Regions from separate parts of the Streptomyces sp. NPDC048424 genome, predicted to be linked through region 1. Evidence: riboswitches for the same ligand, from Rfam matches in the RefSeq annotation. Region 1 holds a riboswitch; the other holds the start of a gene.
What was found. A riboswitch is a leader RNA that binds a small molecule or an ion and turns the genes downstream of it on or off. The one in region 1 is predicted to bind glycine.
Positions count from the first base shown of each region.

Region 2: linked by a shared signal. The riboswitch ahead of gcvP (aminomethyl-transferring glycine dehydrogenase) and the one ahead of gcvT (glycine cleavage system aminomethyltransferase GcvT) in region 1 are both predicted to bind glycine.

Region 1 covers NZ_JBEZKE010000009.1:73,947-78,039, forward strand. The annotation lists gene AB0D29_RS15290 (enhanced serine sensitivity protein SseB) at 1-271, opposite strand, end outside; gene AB0D29_RS15295 (AAA family ATPase) at 361-1,023, opposite strand; glycine riboswitch at 1,230-1,333, shown strand; gene gcvT (glycine cleavage system aminomethyltransferase GcvT) at 1,474-2,589, shown strand; gene gcvH (glycine cleavage system protein GcvH) at 2,702-3,082, shown strand; gene glyA (serine hydroxymethyltransferase) at 3,098-4,093, shown strand, end outside.
Region 2 covers NZ_JBEZKE010000017.1:9,186-13,278, forward strand. The annotation lists gene AB0D29_RS23565 (DNA polymerase IV) at 1-1,194, shown strand, start outside; gene AB0D29_RS23570 (PRC-barrel domain-containing protein) at 1,255-1,620, opposite strand; glycine riboswitch at 1,733-1,831, shown strand; gene gcvP (aminomethyl-transferring glycine dehydrogenase) at 2,028-4,093, shown strand, end outside.

The DNA.
Region 1 (4,093 bases):
CCACGGCCGGGGCCACGGCGAAGTCCATGCCGGGGCCGACGCAGGCGAGGAACTGGGCCTCGGAGCTGTAGACGGGGACGTAGGCCGCGCCGTCGATGTCCATCGTGGGCAGGGTGAGGTCGGCCGAGTCGGGGCCGCCGCCGCCTGGCAGGGGCACCCATACCTGGCTGCGCCCGAGCACCTCCAGGATCCGCCCGCCGGCGTCCGGCTGCCCGAGCGCCGCCCCGAGCACCTGCTCCAGCTCATTCCCCGGCCAGCCGCTGCCCTGCATGTCCCGTGCCTCCGTGATCCGCCGCGTGTCGCCCCGCAGGGTACCGGCCCCGCGTGCCGCGCCGTTGCCGGGGCTCCGCACCCGCCGGGTCAGGTGTGGAACGCGATGCGGGTCACCGTCGCGGCGGAGGCACGGTCCAGCAGGGTGACCGAGGCGCAGCCGTGCGGGGGGCGGCCCGCCTCGGCTTCGCGCAGGAGGCGGCCCACCGCGCCCCGGTGGCGGGCGAAGGCGTAGGCCGAGACCCGCCGCCCCCGCGCAGCCTGGCCGGAGAGCGCCTCGGCGGGGCTGCTGTCGAGGAGGAGCAGGTGCAGCGCCCGCCCCCGGCGCCGCGCGGCCGCCGCGAGCAGCCCCCGCACCCAGCTCTGCGTACCGCAGTCGTGGACGACCACGGAGGCTCCGGAGCGCAGGAGCCGCCACAGCCCCCAGTAGTGCGCGGCGCGCACCAGCGGCCGGTACACCGCGTACGGAAGGGCCTGCGGCATCCGCCGTTCCCAGCGCTCGCGGGTGTCCTGGGAGTCGACGGCGCCGCCCTCGGCCGCCGCCCGCTTGATCAGGGTGCTCTTGCCGCCGCCGGGCAGGCCGGACACCACGACGATGTCCCCGTCCGCGAAGGCGAGCCGCTGCGGGCCGCGCACCTCGGGGCCGCGCAGGTCGCGTACGGAGCCGATGCCCGCGTCCGAGGCACGCTCGCGGTCCCGTCCGCGCGCCCCGCGCTGCGCCGGCACCGCGTCCACGGTTCCCGTCGTCGTCACCACTCCGAATCTCCGCACAGTGTTCGCCTCCCCCGAATCGGGTCACGAGGACCCTTGCCCACTGAGTGTAAAGAGACGGTAATCCGGCATCCCCGGTTCCGGTCCGCCCGCTCGGGGTACCGTACGAACTTTCGGACCCCTCCGCCCGATCACGGGCACGGCGTGCAATGATGTGCGCCATCTGGACCAACTGCATACCGGCCGCTTGAATCCGCGCGGGAGAGTCCCGGCACGCCGCAAGGCCGTGCGCGGGCGCCGAAGGAGCAAGATCCTCCCTTGAATCTCTCAGGCCCCGTACCGCGTGGATGAGGCAGATCTGAAAAGCGAGCTGTTCGACAGCTCCACCCAAGGTGCAAGCCGAGGAACTCTCGGCGAACCTCTCAGGTTCCGATGACAGATGGGGAGGACCCTCCTCGTCATGTCATGCCCTGGGACTCGGGAGCCACACCCATGAGCACTGCCCCCCGTCTGACCGCCCTCGACGCGCTGCACCGCTCGCTCGGTGCGACCATGACCGATTTCGCGGGCTGGGACATGCCGCTGCGGTACGCCAGCGAGCGCGACGAGCACAACGCCGTACGCACCAAGGCCGGTCTCTTCGACCTCTCCCACATGGGCGAGATCACGCTGACCGGCCCGGAGGCCGTCAAGGCCCTCGACTACGCGCTGGTCGGCAACATCTCCACCGTCGGCGTCGGCCGCGCCCGCTACACGCACATCTGTCAGGAGGACGGCGGGATCGTCGACGACCTGATCGTCTACCGTCTCGGCGAGACCGAGTTCATGGTCGTCGCCAACGCCTCCAACGCCCAGGTCGTCCTCGACGCCCTGACCGAGCGGGCCGCCGGCTTCGACACCGAGGTCCGCGACGACCGCGACGCGTACGCGCTGCTCGCGGTGCAGGGCCCGGAGTCCCCCGGCATCCTGAAGTCCCTGACGGACGCCGACCTGGACGGCCTCAAGTACTACGCCGGCCTGCCGGGCACCGTCGCCGGCGTGCCCGCGCTGATCGCGCGTACGGGCTACACCGGCGAGGACGGCTTCGAGCTGTTCGTCGCCCCCGAGCACGCCGTGGAGCTGTGGCAGGCGCTGACCAAGGCGGGCGAGGGCGTGGGCCTGGTGCCGGCCGGTCTGTCCTGCCGCGACACCCTGCGCCTGGAAGCGGGCATGCCGCTGTACGGGCACGAGCTGACCACCTCGCTGACCCCCTTCGACGCGGGGCTGGGCCGGGTCGTGAAGTTCGAGAAGGAGGGGGACTTCGTCGGCCGCGCCGCCCTGGAGGCCGCCGCCGAGCGCGCCGCCACGAACCCGCCGCGCAAGCTGGTCGGCCTGATCGCCGAGGGCCGCCGCGTCCCGCGCGCCGGTTTCCCGGTCGTCGCCGACGGTCAGGTCATCGGCGAGGTCACCTCGGGCGCCCCGTCCCCGACGCTGGGCAAGCCGCTCGCGATGGCGTACGTGGACGCGGCGCACGCCGCGCCCGGCACCTCCGGCGTCGGCGTCGACATTCGCGGTACGCATGAGCCGTACGAGGTCGTGGCGCTGCCGTTCTACAAGCGGCAGAAGTAGTTCCGCACACGGTCCAGCCGTGCACGAGCCGTACGGGAACCCCGTCCGGCAGCGTCTCAGTACCCGAGACCACCGTTCGTATCCACTCCCCCGCATCCAGGAGAATCAGGTCATGAGCAACCCCGAGAAGCTGCGTTACACCAAGGAGCACGAGTGGCTGTCGGACGCCGTGGACGGCGTCGCGACGGTCGGCATCACGGAGTTCGCGGCCAACGCGCTCGGTGACGTCGTCTACGCCCAGCTCCCCGCGGTCGGCGACACCGTCACCGAGGGCGAGACCTGCGGTGAGCTGGAGTCGACCAAGTCGGTCAGCGACCTGTACTCCCCCGTCTCCGGCGAGATCGTCGAGGCCAACCAGGACGTCGTGGACGACCCGGCGCTCGTGAACACCGCCCCGTTCGAGGGTGGCTGGCTCTTCAAGGTGCGCCTCTCGGAGGAGCCGAAGGACACCCTGTCCTTCGAGGAGTACGCCCAGCTCACCGCCGGTAACTGACCCCAGGGGACCCTGATGTCTGTACTGAACACCCCTCTCCACGAGCTCGACCCGGACGTCGCCGCCGCCGTCGACGCCGAGCTCGTGCGCCAGCAGTCCACCCTGGAAATGATCGCGTCGGAGAACTTCGCTCCGGTCGCCGTCATGGAGGCCCAGGGTTCGGTCCTGACCAACAAGTACGCCGAGGGCTACCCGGGCCGCCGCTACTACGGCGGCTGCGAGCACGTCGACGTCGTCGAGCAGATCGCGATCGACCGCATCAAGGCGCTGTTCGGCGCCGAGGCCGCGAACGTCCAGCCCCACTCGGGTGCGCAGGCGAACGCCGCCGCGATGTTCGCGCTGCTGAAGCCGGGCGACACGATCATGGGCCTGAACCTGGCCCACGGCGGTCACCTGACCCACGGCATGAAGATCAACTTCTCCGGCAAGCTCTACAACGTGGTCCCGTACCACGTCGACGAGACCGGCGAGGTGGACATGGCCGAGGTCGAGCGCCTCGCCAAGGAGTCCAAGCCGCAGCTGATCGTCGCCGGCTGGTCCGCGTACCCGCGCCAGCTGGACTTCGCCGCCTTCCGCCGCATCGCGGACGAGGTCGGCGCGTACCTGATGGTCGACATGGCGCACTTCGCCGGCCTGGTGGCCGCGGGCCTGCACCCGAACCCGGTACCGCACGCCCACGTGGTCACCACCACCACGCACAAGACCCTCGGCGGTCCGCGCGGCGGTGTCATCCTGTCGACGCAGGAGCTGGCCAAGAAGATCAACTCCGCGGTCTTCCCCGGTCAGCAGGGTGGCCCGCTGGAGCACGTGATCGCGGCCAAGGCCGTCTCCTTCCTGGTCGCGGCCTCGCCCGAGTTCAAGGAGCGCCAGGAGCGCACCCTGGAGGGCGCGAAGATCCTCGCCGCCCGCCTGGTCCAGGACGACGTCAAGGCCGTGGGCGTGGACGTCCTCACCGGCGGCACCGACGTGCACCTGGTCCTGGTCGACCTGCGCAACTCCGAGCTCGACGGC
Region 2 (4,093 bases), on a different contig from region 1:
GCCCTGCTGCGGGAACTGTCGCCGCTCGTGGAGCCGCTCAGCCTGGACGAGGCCTTCGTGGACCTGGAAGCGGGCGGCGTGGCCTTCGACTCGCGGACCGCCCGGACGACGGGCGAGCGGCTGCGGGCCGACATCAGGGCCGCCACGGGGCTCAGCGGGTCGGTGGGCCTGGCCGGGTCGAAGATGCTGGCCAAGGTGGCGTCCGAGGAGGCCAAGCCGGCCGGGTTGCTGCTGATCGAGCCGGGTACCGAGCGCGAGCTGCTCGCGCCCATGTCGGTACGGACCCTGCCCGGGGTGGGGCCGGCCACCGGGGAGCACCTGCGCCGCGCCGGGATCACCACCGTGGGGGAGCTGGCGGAGGCGGGGGAAGACGAGCTGGTCCGGATGCTCGGGCGCGCGCACGGCGTCGGCCTGTACCGGATGGCGCTGGGGCTGGACGACCGGCCGGTGGTCGCGGAGCGGGACGCGAAGTCGGTGTCGGTCGAGGACACCTTCGACGTGGACCTGCACGACCGCGTACGGATCCGGAACGAGGTCCAGCGGCTCGCGGACCGGTGTGTGCAGCGGCTGCGGGGGTCGGGGCACTCGGGGCGGACGATCGTGCTGAAGGTGCGGCGGTACGACTTCTCCACGCTGACGCGGTCCGAGACGCTGCGCGGGCCCACGGACGACCCCGCGGTCGTGCGGGAGGCCGCGGCGCGGCTGCTGGAGGGCGTGGACACCACGGGCGGGGTGCGTCTGCTGGGGGTGGGGGTGACGGGGCTGGCGGACTACACGCAGGAGGACCTGTTCGCGCAGTCGCTCGCCGCTGAGCCGGATGGGGTGGACGGGACAGACGGGGCGGATGGAGCGAGCGAGGCGGCCGGGACGGCCGGAGCGGGCGGGAACGGCGAGCCCGGAGCCGCAGCGGCGCCTGTGGAGGCCTCGGGGGCCCAGGTGGCCGCCGGGCAGCCCGGGGAGCCGGAGGCGGCTCCGGAGCGGCGCTGGCCGGCCGGGAGCGACGTACGGCACGCGCTGTACGGGCCCGGGTGGGTGCAGGGCAGCGGGGTCGGGCGGGTGACCGTACGGTTCGAGCAGCCCGGGTCCGAGCCCGGCCGGGTGCGGACCTTCCTGGTGGACGACCCCGAGCTGGAGCCGTCCGATCCGCTGCCGCTGGTGGGGGACGGGGAGCCGGGAGCCGCGGGCCCGGCATGATCCGGAGGTCTGACGGCGGCCACGGCCCGTCCGCCCCTGGCCCGCGCGCCGGGGCGCCGCTCAGCCCTCGTCGCCGGCCAGGCGGCCGAAGTCGCGGGAGAACTCCGTGGGCAGGGTCGTGTCCAGGCCGTAGTGGTGGTAGAGCTGGAGCTCCTGTTCGGGGGAGAGGTGGCGGCCGACGCCGAAGTCGGGGGCGTCCCTGATGAGGGAGCGTTCGAAGGGCACCCGCAAGGTGTCGCCCACCATCTCGCTCGGCTCCAGCGGGACGAAGGCGTCCCGGCTGAACAGGCCCGTACGGACGGCCGCCCATTCCGGGACGCCCGTGGCATCGTCGAGGTAGACCTCGTCGATGGTGCCGATCTTGGTGCCGTTGCGGTCGAACGCCTTGCGGCCGATCAGGCTGCGCGGATCGATGTCGGTCTGCACGGTCCCTCCAAATGGTCGCAACTCCTCCGTAATGACTACAGAAGTGCATATCGGCAGCGGAGGCCACTCGGGGAGGGTCCAGAACCTCGCTGGTAGGCTGGGTGATGGCTGTCGACCCTGTGCGGGAGAGTCCTCCGAGTGAACGAGACGGAGGCGCCGAAGGAGCAAATCCTCCCCGGAATCTCTCAGGCATACGTACCGCACGGACGAGGCCACTCTGGAAAGCAGGAGCGGGTACCGGGCGCGCAGTGCCGGTCCCTCTCCTCACCGACGGTGAAAGCCGGAGACCTCGGGCGACCCCCGTGACTCCGGTGAAACTCTCAGGTGCAGATGACAGAGGGGGAGGCCGTCCGGGTGCCCGCGCCGTGGTGCCCCTCGCAGGTCATACGACCAGGAGGCCTCCGTACATGACCGCCAACCGCATTCCGCTCTCCCAGCTGGAGCGAGGCATCCCCTTCGAACAGCGCCACATCGGCCCGGATGCCGAGGCGCAGGCGAAGATGCTCGCCCATGTGGGCTACGGCTCCCTGGACGAACTGACCGCCGCCGCGGTCCCGGATGTGATCAAGACCGCCGAGGCGCTCGACCTGCCCGAGGCGCGGACCGAGGCCGAGGTGCTCGCCGAGCTGCGCTCGCTCGCCGACCGCAACCAGGTCCTCTCCTCCATGATCGGTCTCGGCTACTACGGGACCTTCACCCCGCCGGTGATCCTCCGCAACGTCATGGAGAACCCGGCCTGGTACACGGCGTACACCCCGTACCAGCCGGAGATCTCGCAGGGCCGCCTCGAGGCCCTCCTGAACTTCCAGACCGTCGTCGCCGACCTCACGGGGCTGCCGACCTCGGGCGCCTCGCTGCTCGACGAGGGCACCGCGGCCGCCGAGGCCATGACGCTGGCCCGCCGCGTGGGCAAGGCCAAGGGGAACGTCTTCCTCGTGGACGCCGACGCGCTGCCGCAGACCATCGCCGTCATCGAGACCCGCGCCGAGCCGATCGGCATCGAGGTCGTCGTCGCCGACCTGTCCGCCGGCATCCCGGCCGAGGTCGCCGAGCGCGGCATCTACGGCGTCCTCGTCCAGTACCCGGGCGCCTCCGGTGCCGTACGGGACATCAAGCCGGTGATCGACCAGGCCCACGAGCTCGGCGCCATCGTCGCCGTCTCCGCCGACCTGCTTGCCCTGACCCTGCTGACCTCCCCCGGCGCGCTCGGCGCGGACATCGCCGTCGGCACCACCCAGCGCTTCGGCGTCCCGATGGGCTTCGGCGGACCGCACGCCGGCTACATGGCCGTCCAGGACAAGCACGCGCGCTCGCTGCCCGGCCGCCTGGTCGGCGTCTCCGTGGACGCGGACGGCAACAAGGCCTACCGCCTGGCGCTGCAGACCCGAGAGCAGCACATCCGCCGCGAGAAGGCCACCAGCAACATCTGTACCGCCCAGGTGCTGCTCGCCGTCATGGCCGCCATGTACGCCGTCTACCACGGCCCGGACGGCCTGCGGACGATCGCCCGCCGGACCCACCGCTACGCCGCCCTGCTCGCCGCGGGCCTGACGGCCGGCGGGGTCGAGATCGTGCACGGCTCGTACTTCGACACGGTCACCGCCCGCGTTCCGGGCCGCGCGGCCGAGGTCGTCGCCGCCGCCCGCGAGGGCGGCGTCAACCTCCACCTGGTCGACGCCGACCACGTCTCCGTCGCCTGCGACGAGACCACCCTGCGCGCCGACGTCGAGGCCGTCTGGGCCGCCTTCGGCGTCACCGCCGAGATCGAGGCGCTCGACGCGACCACGGCCGACACCCTGCCCGAGGGCCTGCTGCGCTCGGACGACTACCTGACGCACCCGGTCTTCCACCAGCACCGCTCCGAGACCGCGATGCTGCGCTACCTGCGCAAGCTCTCGGACAAGGACTACGCGCTGGACCGCGGCATGATCCCGCTGGGCTCCTGCACCATGAAGCTCAACGCGACCACCGAGATGGAGCCGGTGACCTGGCCCGAATTCGGCCAGCTGCACCCCTTCGCCCCGGTGGAGCAGGCCGAGGGCTACCTCACGCTCATCACCGAGCTGGAGGAACGTCTCTGCGAGGTCACCGGCTACGACAAGGTGTCCATCCAGCCCAACGCCGGCTCCCAGGGTGAGCTCGCCGGCCTGCTGGCCGTCCGCGCCTACCACCGCGCGAACGGCGACGAGCAGCGCACCATCTGCCTCATCCCGTCCTCCGCGCACGGCACCAACGCCGCCAGCGCCGTGATGGCCGGCATGAAGGTCGTCGTGGTCAAGACCGCCGACGACGGCGAGGTGGACGCGGCCGACCTGCGCGCCAAGATCGAGCAGTACCGCGACGAGCTCTCCGTGCTCATGATCACGTACCCGTCCACGCACGGTGTGTTCGAGGAGCACGTCGCCGACATCTGCGCCCAGGTCCACGAGGCCGGCGGCCAGGTCTACGTCGACGGCGCCAACCTGAACGCCCT